3 regions of the Pantoea sp. nfd-35 genome follow, and region 3 is predicted to be linked to each of the others. Evidence: predicted binding sites of a transcription regulator. Region 3 holds the regulator's gene; each other region holds the start of a gene.
What was found. Region 3 encodes PurR, which represses purine synthesis genes. Its sites were predicted from a motif close to CANGCAAACGTTTGCNTG; they were not measured.
Positions count from the first base shown of each region.

Region 1: pyrC (dihydroorotase) is a predicted target of PurR. The motif match lies at 2,978-2,995, and genes of this name have one in related genera.
Region 2: guaD (guanine deaminase) is a predicted target of PurR. The motif match lies at 2,188-2,205, and genes of this name have one in related genera.

Region 1 is NZ_CP122403.1:2,803,617-2,810,049, forward strand. It holds gene P9J57_RS13040 (Gfo/Idh/MocA family protein) at 1-660, opposite strand, end outside; gene P9J57_RS13045 (DUF480 domain-containing protein) at 661-1,302, opposite strand; gene rimJ (ribosomal protein S5-alanine N-acetyltransferase) at 1,318-1,908, opposite strand; gene P9J57_RS13055 (lipoprotein) at 2,342-2,905, shown strand; gene pyrC (dihydroorotase) at 3,062-4,105, shown strand; gene dinI (DNA damage-inducible protein I) at 4,168-4,413, shown strand; gene P9J57_RS13070 (hypothetical protein) at 4,559-4,831, shown strand; gene bssS (biofilm formation regulator BssS) at 5,079-5,333, shown strand; gene solA (N-methyl-L-tryptophan oxidase) at 5,430-6,433, shown strand, end outside.
Region 2 is NZ_CP122403.1:2,204,715-2,211,147, reverse strand. It holds gene xdhA (xanthine dehydrogenase small subunit) at 1-677, opposite strand, end outside; gene guaD (guanine deaminase) at 674-2,002, opposite strand; gene ydfG (bifunctional NADP-dependent 3-hydroxy acid dehydrogenase/3-hydroxypropionate dehydrogenase YdfG) at 2,375-3,121, shown strand; gene P9J57_RS10330 (YnfA family protein) at 3,150-3,476, opposite strand; gene P9J57_RS10325 (DUF1283 family protein) at 3,633-3,932, shown strand; gene P9J57_RS10320 (DUF1161 domain-containing protein) at 3,978-4,274, shown strand; gene P9J57_RS10315 (MDR family MFS transporter) at 4,380-5,843, opposite strand; gene P9J57_RS10310 (ABC transporter permease) at 6,221-6,433, shown strand, end outside.
Region 3 is NZ_CP122403.1:2,488,501-2,494,933, reverse strand. It holds gene cfa (cyclopropane fatty acyl phospholipid synthase) at 67-1,215, opposite strand; gene punC (purine nucleoside transporter PunC) at 1,502-2,704, opposite strand; gene punR (DNA-binding transcriptional activator PunR) at 2,814-3,719, shown strand; gene purR (HTH-type transcriptional repressor PurR) at 3,716-4,741, opposite strand; gene cydH (cytochrome bd-I oxidase subunit CydH) at 5,022-5,111, shown strand; gene P9J57_RS11575 (C40 family peptidase) at 5,176-5,997, opposite strand; gene P9J57_RS11570 (Grx4 family monothiol glutaredoxin) at 6,362-6,433, shown strand, end outside.

The DNA.
Region 1 (6,433 bases), 320 kb from region 3:
GCGCTGGCTTCCTGCCCGACGATGCATGCTGGTCGTGACCTGCAACTGTCCGGCATTGAAATGGTGCTCCGCATACAGCATCTGTCCCTGCTCATTGGTCAAGATGTGCCCCTGACGCGGAAGCGAACGTCCCCCGGCCAGCCACAAGGCGGTGTCGACAACATGGAGATAATCATCCAGTAACGTGAAGCGCAGATCCTGTGGACCCACGCTGTCGCTGCGGTGTTTCTCAACACGCAGCGAAGCAACCGATGCCATCTCGTCTTTGAGCTGCTGATAGGCGGGCGCAAAACGGCGATTAAAGGCCACCATCAGTCGGCGCTGTTTCTTTTCGGCCAGCGTAACAAGCGCCTCGGCCTGACTCAGGTTTTCTGCCAGCGGCTTATCGACACAGACGTCTTTTCCCGCCTGCAGCAGTGCATGCACGACCTCGTAATGACTGGCCGTACTGGTATGAACAAACACGGCATCACAGGCGGCCGCCAGGGCATTCAGCGTGCTGAAACAGGGGATCCGGTAACGTTCGCACACGACCTGCGCGTTCGCCTGGTTCGGCGAAAATGCCCCCACTAACTGCCAGGCACGTGCCTGCGATAATACGGGCAGCCAGGCCTTTTGCGCGATGCCGCCTAAGCCGACAACACCAATACGAATCGTCATTTAGTGTTCTCTTTCCTGTAGCAGCGCCAGCTGCGCCTGTAAGTCTGCCACCTGCTGCTCCAGCGCGACGACGCGTTCCAGTAGGGCGACATCATGTGTGACTGCGTCAACCTGCGTCGGTGCGGGCGCTACCTCGCCGGCCAACAAGTGCATAAAGCGGCTTTCACGCTTGCCGGGCTCACGGGCCAGCCGTACAACCATCGGGCCGTCATCGCGTGACGCCAGCCCTTCCAGGGTCTGTTCGACTTCAGCCACGTCGGCAAACTCGTGCAGGCGTCCGCTTCGCGTGCGCAGTTCACCCGGCGTCTGCGCGCCGCGCAGGAACAGAAGCGTCAGAACGGCTACTTCTGCACGGCTGAGCTGCAGATGTCCAAAGGCCGAATTGCAGAAGCGCTGCTCATATTTAACGACCCGCTGGCCGAAGCCACTGTTCGCCGTCACCAGGTGTTTTTTAACCAGCTGGTCGAGCTCATTCTGGACATCGCTTTCGCTCAGTTCCATCACCGGCTCGCGGTTTGACTTCTGATTGCAGGCGTTAACCACCGCGTTCAACGAAAGCGGGTACTGTTCCGGCGTGGTCACCTGTTTTTCCAGCAGGCAACCTAACACGCGCAGAGCCTGCACCGACAAGGCTATCTTCATTTACCCCTCCTCGGGTTATCCACGACGGTTGGGCGTCCATTCTTTGCAGGTCAACGCCGTCAGGACATGATCCTGCCACTCGCCATTAATCATTAAATAATTTTTAGCATATCCCTCTTTTTCAAACCCGAGGCGCGCCAGCAGATCGCCACTACGCTGGTTGTGCGGCATATAGTTAGCCATGATGCGATGAATATACTGTTGCCGCTGCATATAACGAATCGCCGACTGCAGCGCCTCAAACATCATGCCCTGCCCCTGCCATTTTTCGCCGAGGGAATACCCAAGGTAACAGGCATGAAAGGCCCCGCGCAGGACATTGCTGAAGTTAGCCACGCCGCGTACCTCGGTTTCGTTGCTGTCCATCAACACAAAGTAGAAAGCCGATCCCTGTTTATGCATATCCGCAATCAGGCCGAGCCGCGCCTGCCAGCCAGAGGGATAACAATGGCTGTCATCGCGAACCGGTTCCCACGGCCTGAGAAAATCGCGATTTTCCGCATAGTAATCCGCTAACCGCCACGCATCGCGTTCGTGAACCAGTCTTACCACCAGCCGCTCGGTCGTGAGTCTCACCCTCAGCGCGGCAGAACGATAGCCAAACATCATCTCTCCTGAAATCCATGGCGGGAAGGAAATGCCAGTCTTTGATAACGTTCACTATAACCGTCGCCAGGTCTGCGGTAAAACGTTACGCGCGCAATCACAGACGGGCTGACCGTTTATGCTCCTGTGCGCTGACAGTGAAACCGCTCTTAACTGTTTCACTGCAGTCTGCGCGACACAAAAGACGCGTCGCGTCCCCTGTCCTGCACGTGAACAGTTGCCCTTGCTGGCATGGGTGGGTTAGCCGTCACTGATCACGATGCCTGACCTGCCGGACGAGGCCTGGCTGACCCGGCGATCGCCGGCGAAGGGCGGCCAGCCCTGCAGCGAAAGGCACGTTCGGTTACTCTAACTCAGCCCATTCCTGATGACAGACTGCACGCATTAGGGCAGGCTATGCCCTGATCTACTTTTTCATTTAAACGAGGGAATTATGAAGAAGGCTTTTCACGGGCTGATTGCCCTGTTTTTCGCGGTATTGCTGAGCGGCTGTAATCAGTTAACCCAGTACACCATCAGCGAGCAGGAGGTCAATCAGGCGCTGCAAAAACACAATAATTTCGAAAAAGACGTTGGCGTCTCAGGGCTGGTGAATGCCCATATTGTCCTGAATAACCTGACCAGTCAGATTGGTCGCGAAGAGCCGGGTAAAGTAACGTTATCAGGTAATGCGAAAATCAACGTGTCTTCGCTGTTTGGTCCACAACAGGCCGATATGCAGCTGAAGATGCGTGCGCAACCGGTGTTCGACAAACAGCAGGGTGCGATTTATCTGCGCGATATGGAAATTGTGGATGCACAGGTTCAGCCAGACAAGATGGCGTCCATCATGAAAACGCTGACGCCCTACCTGAATCAATCGCTGAAAAGCTATTTTGACCAGCAGCCTGCCTATGTGCTGAGTGCCGATCGCAGTAAAGCTGAATCGCTGGCGAAGAAATTTGCTAAAGGGTTGGAAGTGAAGCCAGGCGAGCTGGTGATCCCGTTCACCGATTAGCGCGTTCCGACAAATTTATCGCCTGCCTGATCCGCGCCTTTCGGCGCGGATTGCTTATCAGATGCAAAAACAGGTGCAAACGGTTGCCTGAGTCCTTATGCTTATAACCCGGCCTAAACACGCCATTCGTTTATCCTTCATGCCGGAGCCGTATTAATGACCGCACAACCTCAGCAACTTACTATCCGCCGCCCAGATGACTGGCATATCCATCTTCGTGATGACGAGATGCTTAAAACGGTGCTGCCTTACACCAGCGCGGTGAACGGTCGGGCTATCGTGATGCCCAACCTGGTTCCGCCGGTGGTCAGCGTCGCGGCGGGCGAAGCCTATCGCGACCGCATTCTGGCCGCGTTGCCTGACGGTCATGACTTTACCCCGCTGATGACCTGCTACCTGACCGACTCGTTAGACGCCGAAGAACTGGCGCGCGGTTACCACTCCGGCTTGTTCACTGCGGCCAAGCTCTATCCTGCCCATGCGACAACCAACTCCAGCCACGGCGTGACCAACATTGCGTCAATCGCGTCGGTGCTGGAGCGGATGCAAACGCTGGGCATGCCGCTGTTAGTGCATGGCGAGGTGACTGATTCACATATTGATATCTTTGACCGTGAAGCCCGCTTTATTGAAACGGTGATGGAACCGCTGCGTAAGCAATTCCCTGCGCTGAAAGTCGTGATGGAGCATATTACGACCAAAGATGCCGCAGACTATGTGGAAAGCGCCAATGAAAACCTGGCCGCTACCCTTACCCCCCAGCACCTGATGTTTAACCGTAACCATATGCTGGTGGGCGGAATTCGTCCGCACCTTTACTGTCTGCCCATTCTGAAGCGCAATACGCATCAGCAGGCGTTGCGCAAAGTGGTGGCCAGCGGTCATCCACGTTTCTTCCTGGGTACCGACACCGCGCCTCACCTGAGCCATCTGAAAGAGAGCAGCTGCGGCTGTGCTGGCGTATTCAATGCGCCTACCTCCCTGCCCGCTTATGCCACGGTGTTTGAGGAGATCGGTGCGCTGGCGCATTTTGAAGCGTTCTGTTCAGAGAACGGTCCCCGCTTCTATGGTCTGCCGCTGAACGAAGGCACCATCACGCTGGTGCGTGAGCCCTGGACAGTCGCAGAAACAATTGAAATGGGCTCACATCAGCTGGTGCCTTTCCTGGCCGGTGAAACGCTGAACTGGCGTGTAAAATAATTTCACTTGCCTCCGGCATATTTATACTGTAGTTATATACAGTATCTTATACGGAGGCTTTTATGCGTGTTGAAATTACCGTTGCCAAGACCCAACCTCTACCCGCTGGTGCGATAGAAGCCCTGAGCCAGGAACTGTCGCGCCGTATCGATGAACAATTCCCGCAATTCACCAATCACGTCAAAGTGCGTTACGCCACGGCTAACCAGCTGAGCGTGATGGGCGGAGATAAAGAGACGCGTGAACAAATCAGCGAAATCCTGCAACAAACGTGGGAAAGCGCTGACGACTGGTTCATTACCGATTAACCGCCACTGTGCTGTTTTTTGCCGGGTTTCGCCACCCGGTTTTTTTATCTTCATTTAAAGTCTGCCTAACCCCTCTCCCCATCTGGACTCTGAATGATCAATGTCCTATGCTGGCGCTGATCATGCATAAAAGGAGTTGCATCCCATGACTACAGATAAACCCGAAGAAGCGATGACCTTTGGCGAGTTGTTAACGCTGATTGGTGAACAGCAGCGTCGTTTAACGGTGCTGGAAAATGCGTTCTCCAGCCTGATTTTCTGTCTTGATGACCGGGCCAGTCAGTTACTGGTGCATAATCTTTCTCTTGAAGCCCAGAATCAAAACCATGATGAGCAACTGCAGCAGCAGTTTGCGCGCCTGGCCGAAACGTTACAGAAGCGCAGTGGGACAACCGGCGCGGAGACCGCCCTAATCTGACGTGCGGTTAACGCCAGTGATGAACAACTTTTACTGTTTAAATAGGACGATTACCTACCTGTCATTCTGGTATTATATCTTCTCAGCTTTACCGTTTTAGAGACAAACATTCTGCTTTCAGGCGTTCCGTGATACGTTTTAATCAGTAAATCGCTATATTGCTGTTATAATTGTTTCGCAGTGGAAATAAAAAAGCCGCATTGAACCTCATCATGCACTTCGTTTAACGAGTAATAAGGAGGTTATAATGGACAGTCGCAAAGATGTAATTCAGACCCATCCACTGGTGGGCTGGGATATCAGTACTGTTGACAGCTATGATGCGATGATGATCCGCCTGCACTCCCTTTCGTCGCAAGATCAAACAGAAGAAGACGCAGACGTTGGCCCGACTTACTGGCTGACGACTGATGTAGCAAAGCAGTTCATCTCCATTCTTGAAGCCGGTATCGCCAAGATAGAATCTGCCGAGCAAGTAGAACGACTACTAAAGAAGCATTAATACTGCTGCATCAGCAAGGCACCCTTCAGGGTGCCTTTTTTATTGGGCTTTCTGGTATGCTGTTGATTATGTAACCCTTTCAGGAGTTCCATTTTCATGATTTACGATCTTATTGTGGTCGGGAGCGGCTCAGTCGGCGCAGCAGCAGGCTATTACGCCACGCAGGCCGGCCTCTCCGTACTGATGATTGACAGCGCCCATCCGCCTCATACTCAGGGCGCCCACCACGGCGAAAGCCGCCTGATTCGTCATGCTTACGGAGAAGGCGAGCGCTATGTGCCGCTGGTATTGCGTGCGCAGACGTTATGGGATGCGCTTGAGCAGCAGGCTGGCGAGCGCATTATGCACCGGTGCGGCGTCCTGAATATCGCCCCTGCTCACTCCGTGTTTATTCAAAACGTCATCAACAGCGCAAAAGCCTGGCAGCTTCCCGTCGAGATATTACAGGCCGCGGAGGTCAGAAAACGCTGGCCGCAGTTTAACGTCCCCGATGAGTACCTGGGCGTATTTGAGCCACAGTCCGGTTTTTTAAAAAGTGAACAGGCGGTGCGGAGCTGGATTCAGCTGGCGGAAAAACAGGGCTGCGCGCAGCTGTTTAACTGCCCCGTCACGCAAATCAGTCGTGAAGGCGATTTACAGCAGGTCACCACGATTGACGGCATTTACCGTGGGCGAAAAATGCTGGTGAGCGCCGGGACATGGGTCAGCAAACTGGTGCCGAATTTGCCAGTGGCACCAACGCGTAAGGTCTTTGCCTGGTATCAGGCTGATGGTCGTTACAGTGAAAACAATGCCTTTCCCGGATTCACCTGCGAAATGGCCGATGGCAGCCAGTATTATGGTTTCCCTGCCGATAACAACGCCCTGAAGTTAGGCCGCCATGATGGGGGCCAGTTGATGACCCAACCCGAAGATCGCAAACCCTTCGGTAGCCTGGCCGCCGATGGCAGCGAAACATTCCGCTTTTTGCGCCAGTTTTTACCCGGCGTTGGCGTGTGTTTGCACGGGGAAGCCTGCAGTTATGATGTCAGCCCCGATGAAGACTTTATTATCGATACCGTGCCGGGCGATCCTGACCGTCTGGTGATAACGGGCTTAAG
Region 2 (6,433 bases), 280 kb from region 3:
ATCAGCAGGCTCAGGTCCGTGCCGCCCGCCAGTAACGCGGCATCGGGGTGCGCGACACAGAGCGCAGCGAGCTGCGCGACGGTGGTGGGAAGGTAACAGTGACGGCCTTTGTCCTGAATTACCCGGACCTCCTGATTCTCCAGCGCGCGCAGGCGCTCAACCACGCCCTGCTCACACCGATCAAAGCTGTCCGGCTGTGCCTGCGTCACCAACTGTTCGGCCGCCGCCATAATGGAACGATAACCGGTGCAGCGACACAGGTTGCCGGCCAGCGCATGCTCTGCCTGCTGCCGGTCCCAGTCGCTGTGATTTTTTTGCAGACTGAACAATGACATCACAAAGCCCGGCGTGCAGAAGCCACACTGCGAGCCATGACAGTCCACCATCGCCTGCTGAGCCGGATGCAGGGTTTTCCCCTCACGTAAATCTTCGACGGTGATGAGCTGCCTGCCCTGTAATCCACTGACCAGCATCAGGCAGCTGTTAACGGTCTGATAGTGCAACCTGCCGTCCACCACGCTCCCAAGCGTGACGCTACAGGCACCGCAGTCGCCGGACGCACAGCCCTCCTTGGTGCCACAGCGACGCTGATGCGTGCGCAGATAAGAGAGTACCGTCAGATTGGGATCGATACGTTCTTCTGTGACGAGCTGGTCGTTAAGCAGAAACTGAATCATGCGGCATTCTCCTTTGTGGTGGATTGCCAGACCGGTCGGCCGTTAACCCACGTCTCTACGATGTTTCTGTCATCACCCAGCGTCATCAAGACGAACAGTTTTTCCCAGATATCCTTGCAGTTCCCCATACGCAGCTTTTGCAGCGCCGATACGGCGGGATCCAGCACGACAAAGTCAGCTTCTTTACCTGGTGCAAAATTACCGATGTGCTGGTCAAGATCCAGCGCACGGGCCCCGCCCAGCGTGGCATGGTAAAAGGCTTCTGCAGCACTCAGCCTGTATTGCTGCAGCTGGCCGACCTTGTAAGCCTCGCCCAGCGTTTGCAGCATATTAAAGGTGGTTCCGGCGCCAACATCGGTGCCGATGCCCACTTTGATGCCCTGCTGCCAGCTGCGCTTGATATTAAACAGGCCGCTTCCCAAAAACAGGTTTGAGGTCGGGCAAAAGGCAATGGCGGAATCCGTATCGTGCAGACACTGCCATTCATGATTTTCCAGATGCAGGCAGTGTGCAAAGACGCTTCGCCGGCCGGTCAGCTGATAGTGGTGGTAAACGTCCAGATAGCCATTGCGTTCGGGAAACAGCGCGTTGACCCAGGCTACTTCCTGTGGGTTTTCGCTGAGGTGCGTGTGGAGCCAGACATCCGGGTAAGCCGTGCGCAGCGCCTGCACTTTCTTTAACAGGTCGGGTGACGAGGTGGGCGCAAAACGCGGCGTCAGGGCATAGCTCAGTCGGCCGCGGCCGTGCCAGCGCTCAATCAGATCGCGGGAATGTTGATAGCTTTCTTCCGGCGTTTCGGTGAGGTAATCAGGCGCATTGCGATCCATCATGACTTTACCGGCGATGATGCGCATCTCAAGCGCTTCGGCCGCGCTAAAAAGCGCCTCTACCGACTGCGGATGCACCGTGCCAAAAACCAACGCACTGGTGGTGCCGTTAGCCAGTAGCTGATGGAGAAAAAACGCTGACATTTGCGCGGCATGCTCGGCACAGCGGTACTGCCTCTCAACCGGAAACGTATACTGATTCAGCCATTCGAGAAGCTGCTCACCATAGGCGCCGATCATTTCTGTTTGCGGGTAATGAATGTGGCAGTCGACAAAACCCGGCAGGATCAGCTTACCGCGCAGATCGATAACGCGCTCTGCTGCCTGACTGCTGCTGACATCACACCAGGGATGCAAACCGACTACGCGGCCCTCACGCAGAATGAGCAGACCATCTTCGATATAACGCGCCTGAGACAGAATGGCCTCAGGCTCGTTCGCCACCGCGGCAAAATCAAAAAAACTGGCACGAATCGCCGTGTTCTGGCATGTAGACATATCGTTTCCTCTTACCGGGCGCCTGATGTTGTCGCCCTGTTCATCTCCTACTCTCTTTAAACACTCTGCAAGACGCATGCCAGATCAGAACCTGATAAATCACTTTATTATCAATAATTTATGAATATCATCCTGTTGCGCAACGCTTTCGCTGACAAAATCGCCACGCAATCGGTTGCTCATCCAACGCAATCGGTTGCCAGTAAAAATGCCCCCTGCCACGTTACCTTGCTGCCCCGTTCTCTGCACGATTTCGGGGCAGCGTGCGCTAAAAGCGCGCAAAAGCGCCTCCCCGCGGAATTCAGCGGACACAGGCTAAAATGCCGTGATAAGGTGAGGAGACATCACGAAACTGGAAGAGGGAAAAGTGAGATGATTATTTTTGTTACGGGGGCCACAGCCGGTTTTGGCCAAAGCATTACCCGCCGATTCATCGAAACAGGTCACAAGGTGATTGCCAGTGGACGTCGTGCTGAACGCCTGAAGGCGCTGAAAACGGAGTTGGGTGAGAATCTGTATACCGTACAGTTAGATGTGCGTAACCGGGCATCGATTGAAGAGGCTATCACACAGCTGCCTGCCGAGTGGCGCAATATTGATGTCCTGGTGAATAACGCCGGTCTGGCGTTGGGCATCGAACCCGCGCACCGGGCAGATGTGAACGACTGGGAAAATATGATCGACACCAATACCAAAGGGCTGGTCTATATGACGCGCGCGGTTTTGCCTGCCATGGTAGAGCGTAACGTCGGTCACATTATCAACATTGGTTCGATTGCCGGCAGCTGGCCTTATGCCGGGGGCAACGTTTATGGCGCCACCAAAGCCTTTGTGCGCCAGTTCAGCCTTAACTTACGCACCGATTTACACGGTACGGCCCTGCGTGTGACCGATATTGAGCCGGGCCTGGTCGGCGGCACGGAGTTTTCTAACGTGCGCTTTAAAGGGGACGATGGCAAGGCCGAACAGGTCTACGAGGGCGCCACGGCCCTGACGCCTGAAGACGTTACCGAAGCCGTTTACTGGGTGGCCACGCTGCCGAAGCACGTCAACATCAATACGCTTGAGATGATGCCTGTCAGCCAGACGCTGGCAGGGCTGAAAGTGCATAAACCCTGACCGATAAGCCAGCCGCAAAGGCTGGCTTTTACGCTTTGCCCCATCCCGCTACGATAATCAGCATGCCGCTCAGCGCAATCAGCGCACCACTCCAGTCCCATGCGCTCAGCTTGACACCTTCGACCACGCGCAGCCAAAGCATGGCCGTCAGCACATAGACGCCGCCATACGCCGCGTAAACCCGGCCGCTGGCCGCAGGATGTAAGGTCAGCAACCAGACAAATAACCCGAGGCTCAATGCGGCAGGCAACAACAGCCACATGGACGCCCCCTTCTTTAGCCACAGCCACGGCAGAAAACAGCCGATGATTTCCGCCAGCGCGGTGATAAAAAACAGCAGCGTGGTTTTAAGCAGCACAATAATCTCTCTGACAGGTAAACAACATGCACACAGCTGGTGAGCAAGTAATCGGCAATGGTATACTATTCTCATTTGATGCAATAGTTTTACCCAAGAGTAAAACAGTGTTAACCGAAGGATATTACGATGAAAAAATTGGTTCCGGTTCTGATGGTGGCCCTGCTTTCTGCCACCGCGATGCGTGTCAGTGCGAACACCGAACACGTGATTATTGAAAACGGCAGCAGCGCATTGAGCAACGAAGCGGCACGTCAGAGTAAAGAGCAGTGGAATGATACGCACATGCTGCGCAACAAAGTGAACAGCCGGGTTGAGAAAGAATTCGATAAAGCCGATCGCGCATTCGACACGCGCGACAAATGTGAACAGAGCGCTAATCTGAATGCCTATTGGGAACCCAATACGCTGCGCTGCTTAGACCGCCGCACGGGCCGCCCGGTATTGCCGTAAATTTCGGCTATAGTAATGACTGACGCATGACAAAAGGAAAGGGTTATGAAGATCAAGAGTGCATTACTGACAGCGACGTTTTTAGCCTTCCCCCTGCTGGCTCAGGCATCCTGCGAATCTGTAAAAGCGGATATCAGCCAGAAAATCATTCAAAACGGCGTGCCTGAATCAGGCTTTAGCCTGGATGTGGTCGCCAACGATCAGGTTGATCAGGCTGGCGGTCAGGTCGTTGGCCATTGTGATAACGACACACAGAAAATTGTTTATAAAAAGCTGGGCCGTGATGAGGGCGCCTCCGTGCCCGACAGCGCAGGCAGCTCGCAAGACTCCTCTACACAATAATGTTCAGGGCGACGATGATGTCGCCCTGTCTTTTCCTGTCTTTTCCTGTCTTTTCCTGTCTTTTGCTGGCCCTTCTCTGCCCATCACGCCTGAGGTTTCAGCGCACTATTCCGTTTGTTGCGGCTGCTGGCGCGGCATCTTCCACGCTACCCACAGGGTGAGGAACGCAATGACCAGTGCCACAATAAAGACCCAATGTAGCGATGCGGCTATTGCCTGCAGCATAGGCAGAAGCACGTCCGGTGCCAGGCGGTCGCGCGTTTCCTGCGACATGATTTGCTGAACCGGATCCTGCGCATGGGGCAACCGCCATTGCAGATTCAGGTTAAGCACCGCGCCCATCACCGCTGTCCCCAGCGCCGATCCAATCATACGGCTAAACATGACCGACGCTGTACAAATGCCTTGCACGTTAAAGTCGGCATGATTCTGGACAGATACCAGAAATGTCGTGCTGGTCATTCCCATGCCGGTTCCGATGACAAAGGCGGTAAATCCCGCCTGGAACAGCGTGCTTTCTGTGTGCAACAGCAGTAGCAAGGCGCTGCCGCCGATTAATAACAGTGCGCCCAGCTGCGCGGTAAAACGGTAGGAGGTCAACAGCATCAGACGGCCACTTAGCGTACTGGCCAGCGGCCAGCCGACAGACATCATAGCCAGCGCAGTCCCGGCCTGAAGCGGCGAACCGCCGGTCACGCCCTGAATCCAGGTCGGCAGAAAAGCGCTGACGCCCATCATGGTTGCACCAATGATGAAGTTGCCGAGATTGCCCGCGATAATCAGTGGGCTTTTCCACAGGCTGAGCGGGAACAGCGGCGAGCGGGTGCGCTGCTCATGACGGGTTAACTGCCAGCCAGCCACCAGGCCAATGGCTAAGAACAGCAGCAGCCAGTAGCCAAGCTGTTCAGCCTGCAGCAGCGCAATCAGAACGGCGCTGATACACAGCGTGAGCCAGCCGCTCCCGGTCAGATTCAAAGACTGGGAGGGTTGTGTCTGCGTATAGGCAGGCAGCAAGGCTGCCAGCATCAGCATGCTGATGATGCCGATCGGTACGTTGACCCAGAAGATGACGGACCAGCTAAAGTGCTGGACCAGCCAGGCACCGGACAGCGGACCGACAATCGCCGCAACGCCCCAGACGCTGGACAACCAGCCCTGCACGCTGGCGCGTTCCCGGGGGGAATAGATGTCTGCCACGATGGTGGAGCTCAGCGGCATGATCGCGCCCGCCCCTAGCCCCTGAAATGCCCGGAAGACAATCAGCCAGAGCATCGTGTGGGCGAAACCGCAGAGCACCGACCCGGTAAGGAAGATCGCGATGCCCAAAAACAGCATTTTTTTGCGGCCCCACAGGTCCGCCAGCCTGCCATAGAGCGGCACGCTCACCGCCTGGGTAAGGAGATAGACAGAGAAAACCCAGCCAAACTGCGAAAAACCACCGAGATCGGCCACAATCGTGGGCATTGCGGTCGCCACAATCGTGACTTCAATCGCAGCCATAAACATGGCAAGCATACAGGCAAAGAGAATCCAGTGGCGACGGCGTGGTTCGGAGGTGCTGTTGGTCATGATGCTCCCTTTTTTGTTCCCTAAGGCTAGCGCATATTTCACCAGACGGGAACCGATTCAATCCAAATTGTGACACTGTCACTTAAAAAAGGCCTTTTCAGGTCGTTTCACTCTGAAACCTGTTGCTGTAAGGGCTGAGGCGTTTTTTGGCTCATGCTATCTTCCTGATTTTTCCGATAAAAGCTGGCGCGCTCCGCTTACCGCTGCTATAGAAATAAAGCGGTATTTTCCGCACTTTGTGAAATTACGCAGAAATTCACTGCGGTTTGCCGCATTTAGCGACCGGCATGGTTTTGGAAGGGGCGCTGACGATAGCCACTTTTGTCATGCTGGTTTAGGTAGCTATAACAACAGATCCGTAAACAGGGAGAAACCGTATGCATAACGCTTCACTGGCCAGGCGTGCCGGTCTGGCACTGCTGGCTGTGGTCGCAGTGGCAGGTGCGCTGGTATGGGGGCTTGGCTGGGATACGCTGGTCGCCCGCAAAGACGATCTGATTTACCTCGGACAGCAGCACCTGTTTCTGGTGTTTTGGTCGATGCTGTTCGCCCTGCTGGTCGGTATACCCAGCGGTATTCTACTCAGCCGC
Region 3 (6,433 bases):
TACCGGCTGCCGTCCGCGTTCGGTCCGGACAATATCGACCTTGCCACGGCGCATAAACGGGCGCAATCATCGCGCCACCCGCAATCCACCCTCAACGCCACGGCTGAAGACAACCTGCCAGAGCTGAATCTCACGGGCGCGAAACGCACCGGCGCAGGCGTTCAGGTAGTAGGAGAACATGCGTCGGAAACGTTCTTCGTAACGTCCGGCCAGGTCAGGCCAGGCTCGCTGGAAACGCTCATGCCAGGCCATCAGCGTGGTGTCGTAGTCAGCGCCGAAGTTGTGCCAGTCTTCCATAATGAAATGCGGTTCGCTGACGTCGGCAATATGGCGTAAAGAAGGCAGGCAGCCATTCGGGAAAATATACTTGCCGATCCACGGATCGACGTGCATATCCGTTTTGAGCGCGCCAATGGTATGCAGCAGAAAAATTCCGTCTGGCTTGAGGTTGCGATTGACCGTGGCAAAGTAGGTTGGGTAGTTTTTCGGCCCCACGTGTTCGAACATCCCCACCGAGACGATGCGGTCAAACTGCTGATTCAGATCGCGATAATCCTGAAGCAGGATAGTGACATCCAGCCCTTCGCAGCGTTGCTGCGCCAGCTTTTGTTGTTCTGCAGAGATCGTCACGCCTTGTACGCTGACGCCATAGTTTCTTGCTGCATAAGCCGCCAGACCGCCCCAGCCACAGCCAATATCCAGCAAGGTCATACCGGGTTTCAGTTGCAGCTTGCGACAGATCATGTCCAGTTTGGCTTCCTGTGCCGCCTCAAGCGTCGTGGCGTCTTTCCAGTAGCCACAGGAGTATTGCATGTAAGGATCGAGCATCAGGGTAAAAAGGTCATTACCCAGATCATAGTGCGCTTTGCCGACTTGCCAGGCCCGTTTTTTCGACTGCAGGTTAACCAGGCGGGCCAGCGCAATGCGCACGATATCCTGCACGTGATGAGGAAGCTGCTCATCAAGCTTATGTTTCAACGCCCGATGAAAAAACATATCCAGCCTTTCGCACTCCCACCAGCCGTCCATATAACTTTCGCCCAGCCCCAGGGAGCCCTTTTGCAGGACGCGTTTAAAAAAATCGGGATGTTTAACCTGAATGTCCCATGGGCGGGAACCGTTGATTTCGATGTCTGCTTTTTGCAATAACTCATGAACGATACGGTACCAATGGTTTCGTTCGATATTCACTTCTGCTACACATGTTGAACTCATAGCCACTCCATCACCAGAACTGTCAGAACCTGAGAAAGAGCAGGAGCCGTTTCTCAGGATTATGAGAAAAGTCACAGATGACGCCTTGCGCCAGACAACCTTAAGCGTACAGAGAAAGGGTGCAATGCAGGGGCCAGCAGAGTGCATTTGCCCACAAAGACACCTTCACAGCGATGAGGCTGCGTCAAACATTGTTATTATGATGGTACGGCGAATCAGGGCCCGGCACAGGAGGCGCTGGCGGGCCCGTCACGTGTTGATCACTCAGACGACAAAAGTCGTTGCCTCAGTGATTATCCTGGCAGGGATGTGCCGTTGAGGCAATATCAGTTTGTGCGCCGGTGCGGCGCTGCATCTGATAGCCTGCCAGCGCCAGTACAATCGTCACCGCCATGATGAGCGTTGTGGTGAACAGCGCCTGGGTCAGGCCCGCCGATACGGCCAGGCTGGCGACAAAGCACAGGCCCAGCTGCAGCGTGTTCTGAAGGGCGGCGGCTCTGCCGGTCGCATGGGGGAAGGGCAGAAGTGCACTGGATACGACGATGGGATAAATCGCCCCGTTCGCCAGCGCCATGCCGCAAAACGGCACCAGCAAAGCGGTGAGTGAAACCGAGCCTGACAGGGCGACGGCAAACAGGGCCAGTACGCTAAGGCTATAGACGATGAGCAGCCATGGCAGCAACTGCGCCCCTTTGAAACGGTTAAGGAGCGCACGGCAGCCAAAACCGCCGACTAAGAAAGCAATGGTCTGCGGAATATAGCTTAAGCCGATATCAGCAGGCGACAGGCCAATCGCTGCCAGAATAAACGGTGATCCGGTCAGCCAGGCAAAAAAGCTGGCCGAGCAGGCAGAATACATCAGGACGTTACCGCTGTAGACGCGTGAACGCAGCAGCGTCATAAAACCGGGCTGTGACGGGGCCGGGCGGCGCGCTGTTTGTACCGATGGCAGGCGCAGCGTAATCAGGATCAGGGCCGCGGCAATCGCGGTCAGAACGACAAAAATTGAGCGCCAGTGAAAATGGCTAATCAGCCAGGCACCCAGCAGCGGGGCAAGCGCAGGAGACAGCGCGACCAGCGGCATAATAGTGGCAAAGACTTTATTCGCGCGCGACTGAGGATAGCGATCGACCACCAGGGCCTGCCAGCTCACGGCAGCCGCGCACACGCCGATGGCCTGAATGAAGCGCAGCACCAGCATCAGTACCACGTCGTCCACCCACAGCATCCCCGCACAACCCAGCGCAAACAGGCTCAGTCCTGCCAGCAATACCGGTTTGCGGCCAATACGATCTGACAGCGGTCCCCATACCAGCTGACCACAGGCAAAACCCGCCAGGAACAGGCTCATACTGGCGCTGATCATCCCGGCGGAGGTGTTAAAACTTTGCTGCATGGCCCCGAAGGCGGGCAGGTACATATCGGTGGCCAGAAAGCCCAGCATACTGAGCACGGCAAGATAGGGAATGAATCCTTTAGAAGCTGACATCTGATTCTCATTTTTTTGCAGGATAAACGCGGGGCAGTGTAAAAGCTGTACTTCATACTGTGAAACGGTAAAATTTGCCTGTTGCTGTTAAAAAATTTAAAGGCAGGATATGTGGTCTGAATATGCGCTTGAAGTGGTTGATGCGGTCGCGCGTGGCGGCAGTTTCAGTGCCGCGGCCCAGGAGTTACACCGTGTGCCTTCTGCCATAAGCTATACCGTTCGCCAGCTTGAAACCTGGCTGGCGGTACCGCTGTTTGAACGGCAGCACCGGGAGGTTGTTTTGACACCTGCGGGCGAACATTTTGTGCGAGAAGGCCGCAGCGTCATCAAAAAAATGGATGCCACGCGCCGTCAGTGCCAGCAACTGGCCAACGGCTGGCGAGGGCAAATCGCGATTGCGGTGGACTGCATTGTGAAACCGCACCGAACCCGTCAGTTCGTCAGGGATTTCTATCGCCACTTTCCGGATATGGAGCTTCACATCAGTTATGAAGTGTTTAACGGCGTATGGGATGCGCTGGCTGACGGAAGAGTCGAGGTCGCAATAGGCGCGACTCAGGCGATTCCGGTGGGCGGGCGGTTTGCTTTCCGCGATATGGGAACCCTGAACTGGCGCTGCATCGTCGCGCGGGAACATCCGTTAACCCAGGTCGCCCGGCTGGATGATGAGGCGTTGCGCAACTGGCCTTCGCTGGTGCTGGAAGACACCTCGCGCGCGTTACCGCGCCGTATGACCTGGGCTCTGGATAATCAACGCCGACTGGTGGTGCCTGAATGGCAGACCGGGCTGGACTGCGTCCGGGCCGGGCTGTGCGTCGCAATGGTGCCGGGGCACTTAGCCCGCCCGCTACTGGACAGCGGCGAAGTGACTGAACTTAACTTGCCCCAGCCTTTTCCAGAAAGTCCCTGCTGCGTCAGTTGGGCGGAAGATCGCGCATCACCGGCATTGGGCTGGTTGCTCAATTACCTGGGTGATGCGCAAACGCTCAATCAGGAGTGGTTGAGCGAGGATTAGCGACGGTAGTCGCGATAGGGACCGTAGCCTACAGAGCGTCGCTCAATCAGTGTCGGATGCACTTCGATGGTTTGCGACTCTTCACGCTTGCTGGTAATGCGGTCCAGCAGCATCTCCAGAGCCTTCTCCCCCAGTTGCGCTTTTGGCTGGTGCACGGTAGTCAGTGCAGGCGTGAAATAGCGTGCGTTGCGCACATTATCGTAGCCAATCACCGAAATATCCTGCGGGACGCGCAGGCCCATTTCATCGGCGGCACAGATAGCGCCCATGGCCATAATATCGCCACCGCAGAACACCGCGCTTGGGCGCTGCTTCTGCGACAGAATTTGCTGCATAGCCTGATACCCGGATTCAGGCTCGAAATCGCCCTGCACAATCCACTCTGAACGCGGCTGAATACCGGCTTCTTCCAGCGCCTTGAGGAAACCGGCATGACGGCCACCACCGGTGTTACGTTCCATTTGCCCTGGAATGGCGCCAATATCGCGATGCCCGCGTTCGATGAGGTAGCGGCCGGCCAGATAACCGCCCTGAAACGCATTATCCAGCACCGTGTCAGTAAAATCGGCACGGGATTCGCCCCAGTCCATGACCACCATGGGAATATTGCGGTTGGCTTCCAGCATTTGCAGCAAATCATCCGGGTACTCAGAACACATGACCAGCAGCCCATCGACGCGCTTCTGCGCCATCATCGAGAGGTAGGCACGCTGTTTTTGCAGGTCGTTATGCGCGTTGCCTAAAATCAGGGTGTAGCCTTTATCAAAGCAGTGATTCTCCACGGCTTCAATAATTTCAGCGAAATAGGGCGCCTCGCTGGAGGTGGCCAAAAGGCCCAGCGTTTTGGTGTGATTCACCTTCAGGCTGCGTGCTACGGCGCTGGGTGAATAATGTAATTCCCGAATCGCTTCCCAGACCGCTTCGCGGGTATCTTCTGCGACAAAGCGCGTCTTATTGATGACGTGAGAAACGGTTGTGGTAGAGACGCCTGCACGTTTCGCCACATCTTTAATTGTTGCCATGAAAATCGAACTCCCGGGCTTATCTAACCTGTTGATAAGCATGTTGTTAAACGTTTGCGTCAGCGGACGGTTATTTCTGCAAAAAAATCGTTTTTCTGACCGGTTATGGGGCATCGGGGCAGGAAATAACGGTTGAAAAGGGTGCTGACGCAACCGATGTTGCGCGCTGTTGCGCAACAAAGAGGGGATTCTAACAAGGCTGCGCGGATAAAACGAGATTTTTACCCACGCGTGTGGGAAAATGCTTAACCCCTACTAAAATTGTGCCTAAGGAGTTGTGATGAGTACCGATCTGAAACTGTCATTGATGACCACGGCGGCTGCACTGTTGATGATTATTGCGTTCAGCTTTACCGCCATTCTGAACTAATAAAAAAGCCGGGAAGGTTTCCCTGTCCCGGCTGCGTTCCGTCGGTATGACGGAGGAGTGACGTTTAGCGAACGGTTTTTGGCGTCATGACGCGACGCGCACCAATATAGTGGCGCTGCCAGTAATCTTCGCTTAACGCACTGATTTGAATGTCCTTTCCGGTACGCGGTGACTGAATAAATTTACCGTTACCCAGGTAAACACCCACGTGGTCGGCCGTGCCACGTCCGTTGATGCGGAAAAACACCAGATCGCCTTTCTCCAGCGCTTCCCGATTCACCGGCGCGGCATCCCGCAGGTGATACATTTCATTTGCAGTACGCGGAATTTTAAATTTCACCACATCTTTGTAGGCGTACCACACCAGGCCGCTGCAGTCGAAACCGGTATGCGGCGATTTTCCGCCCCACTGGTAGCGCTTGCCCAGCTGTCCCATCAGTTTTGCCATCGCCGTTTCACGTGCTTTTTGATAGCGCTGACGGTGTGCGTTGCTCATTTTGATGGTGCCGGTATCCTTGCTGTCCGCTTTCGCCACCTTCACCGCGCGTTGATGACCATAGCGTTTCTTGCTGGTGGCGTTGGCGGCCACTTTTTTGGTGAGCTTCTTGTGTGAATCAGTCGCTTTGGTCAGGGTTTTGTGAGAGGCAACCGCGTGAGAGGGATTTTTACTGGTTTTAAGCGTTTTGCTGGATTTCTGCTCTGCGGAGGAACGGCTTTTTTTCGCCGACGCTTTAACCGTGCGTCGCTTGCGCCGCTCATCTTCGCGCGCACTTTTTTTCTCTACCTTATGCAAGCTGGCCTTAACCGGCGCCTGCGGTGATGCAGAGGCGACGTTAAAGAACAGTTGCGCAAAAGCCAGAATAAGAAGCGTAATAATTGAACGCATAGTCCGTTTACTGGTTAAGCTGTCAGGTTCAACAGATATCTGACAAGGTTAAGAAAAATCTGATCAACGATCAGCGCCGAAGACATTCTAGTCCAGTTTTTTTTAAAACAGTAAGTCCTTTTTTTATTAATTAATAACTTGGGTAAAAAGCAGGCATAAATAAGCAATTTCAGCAGGTTAACTCAGCAAAATTATTGCAAATTATTAATGCATTCACCTTTTGGGTCCCGATGAGCGGGTGGATAGCGCGCAAGCGGACTTAACAAACATGGCGGTTTGCCCTAACGGGAAGAAAATCTCATTTTCAGTCCTGAAGGGAAGTCGCTACAATAAAGAAACACGAAGTGACGAATTAAGGAAGGCAATAATGAGTACTGTAGAAAAAATTCAGCGCCAGATCGCAGAAAACCCGATCCTGCTGTACATGAAAGGTTCG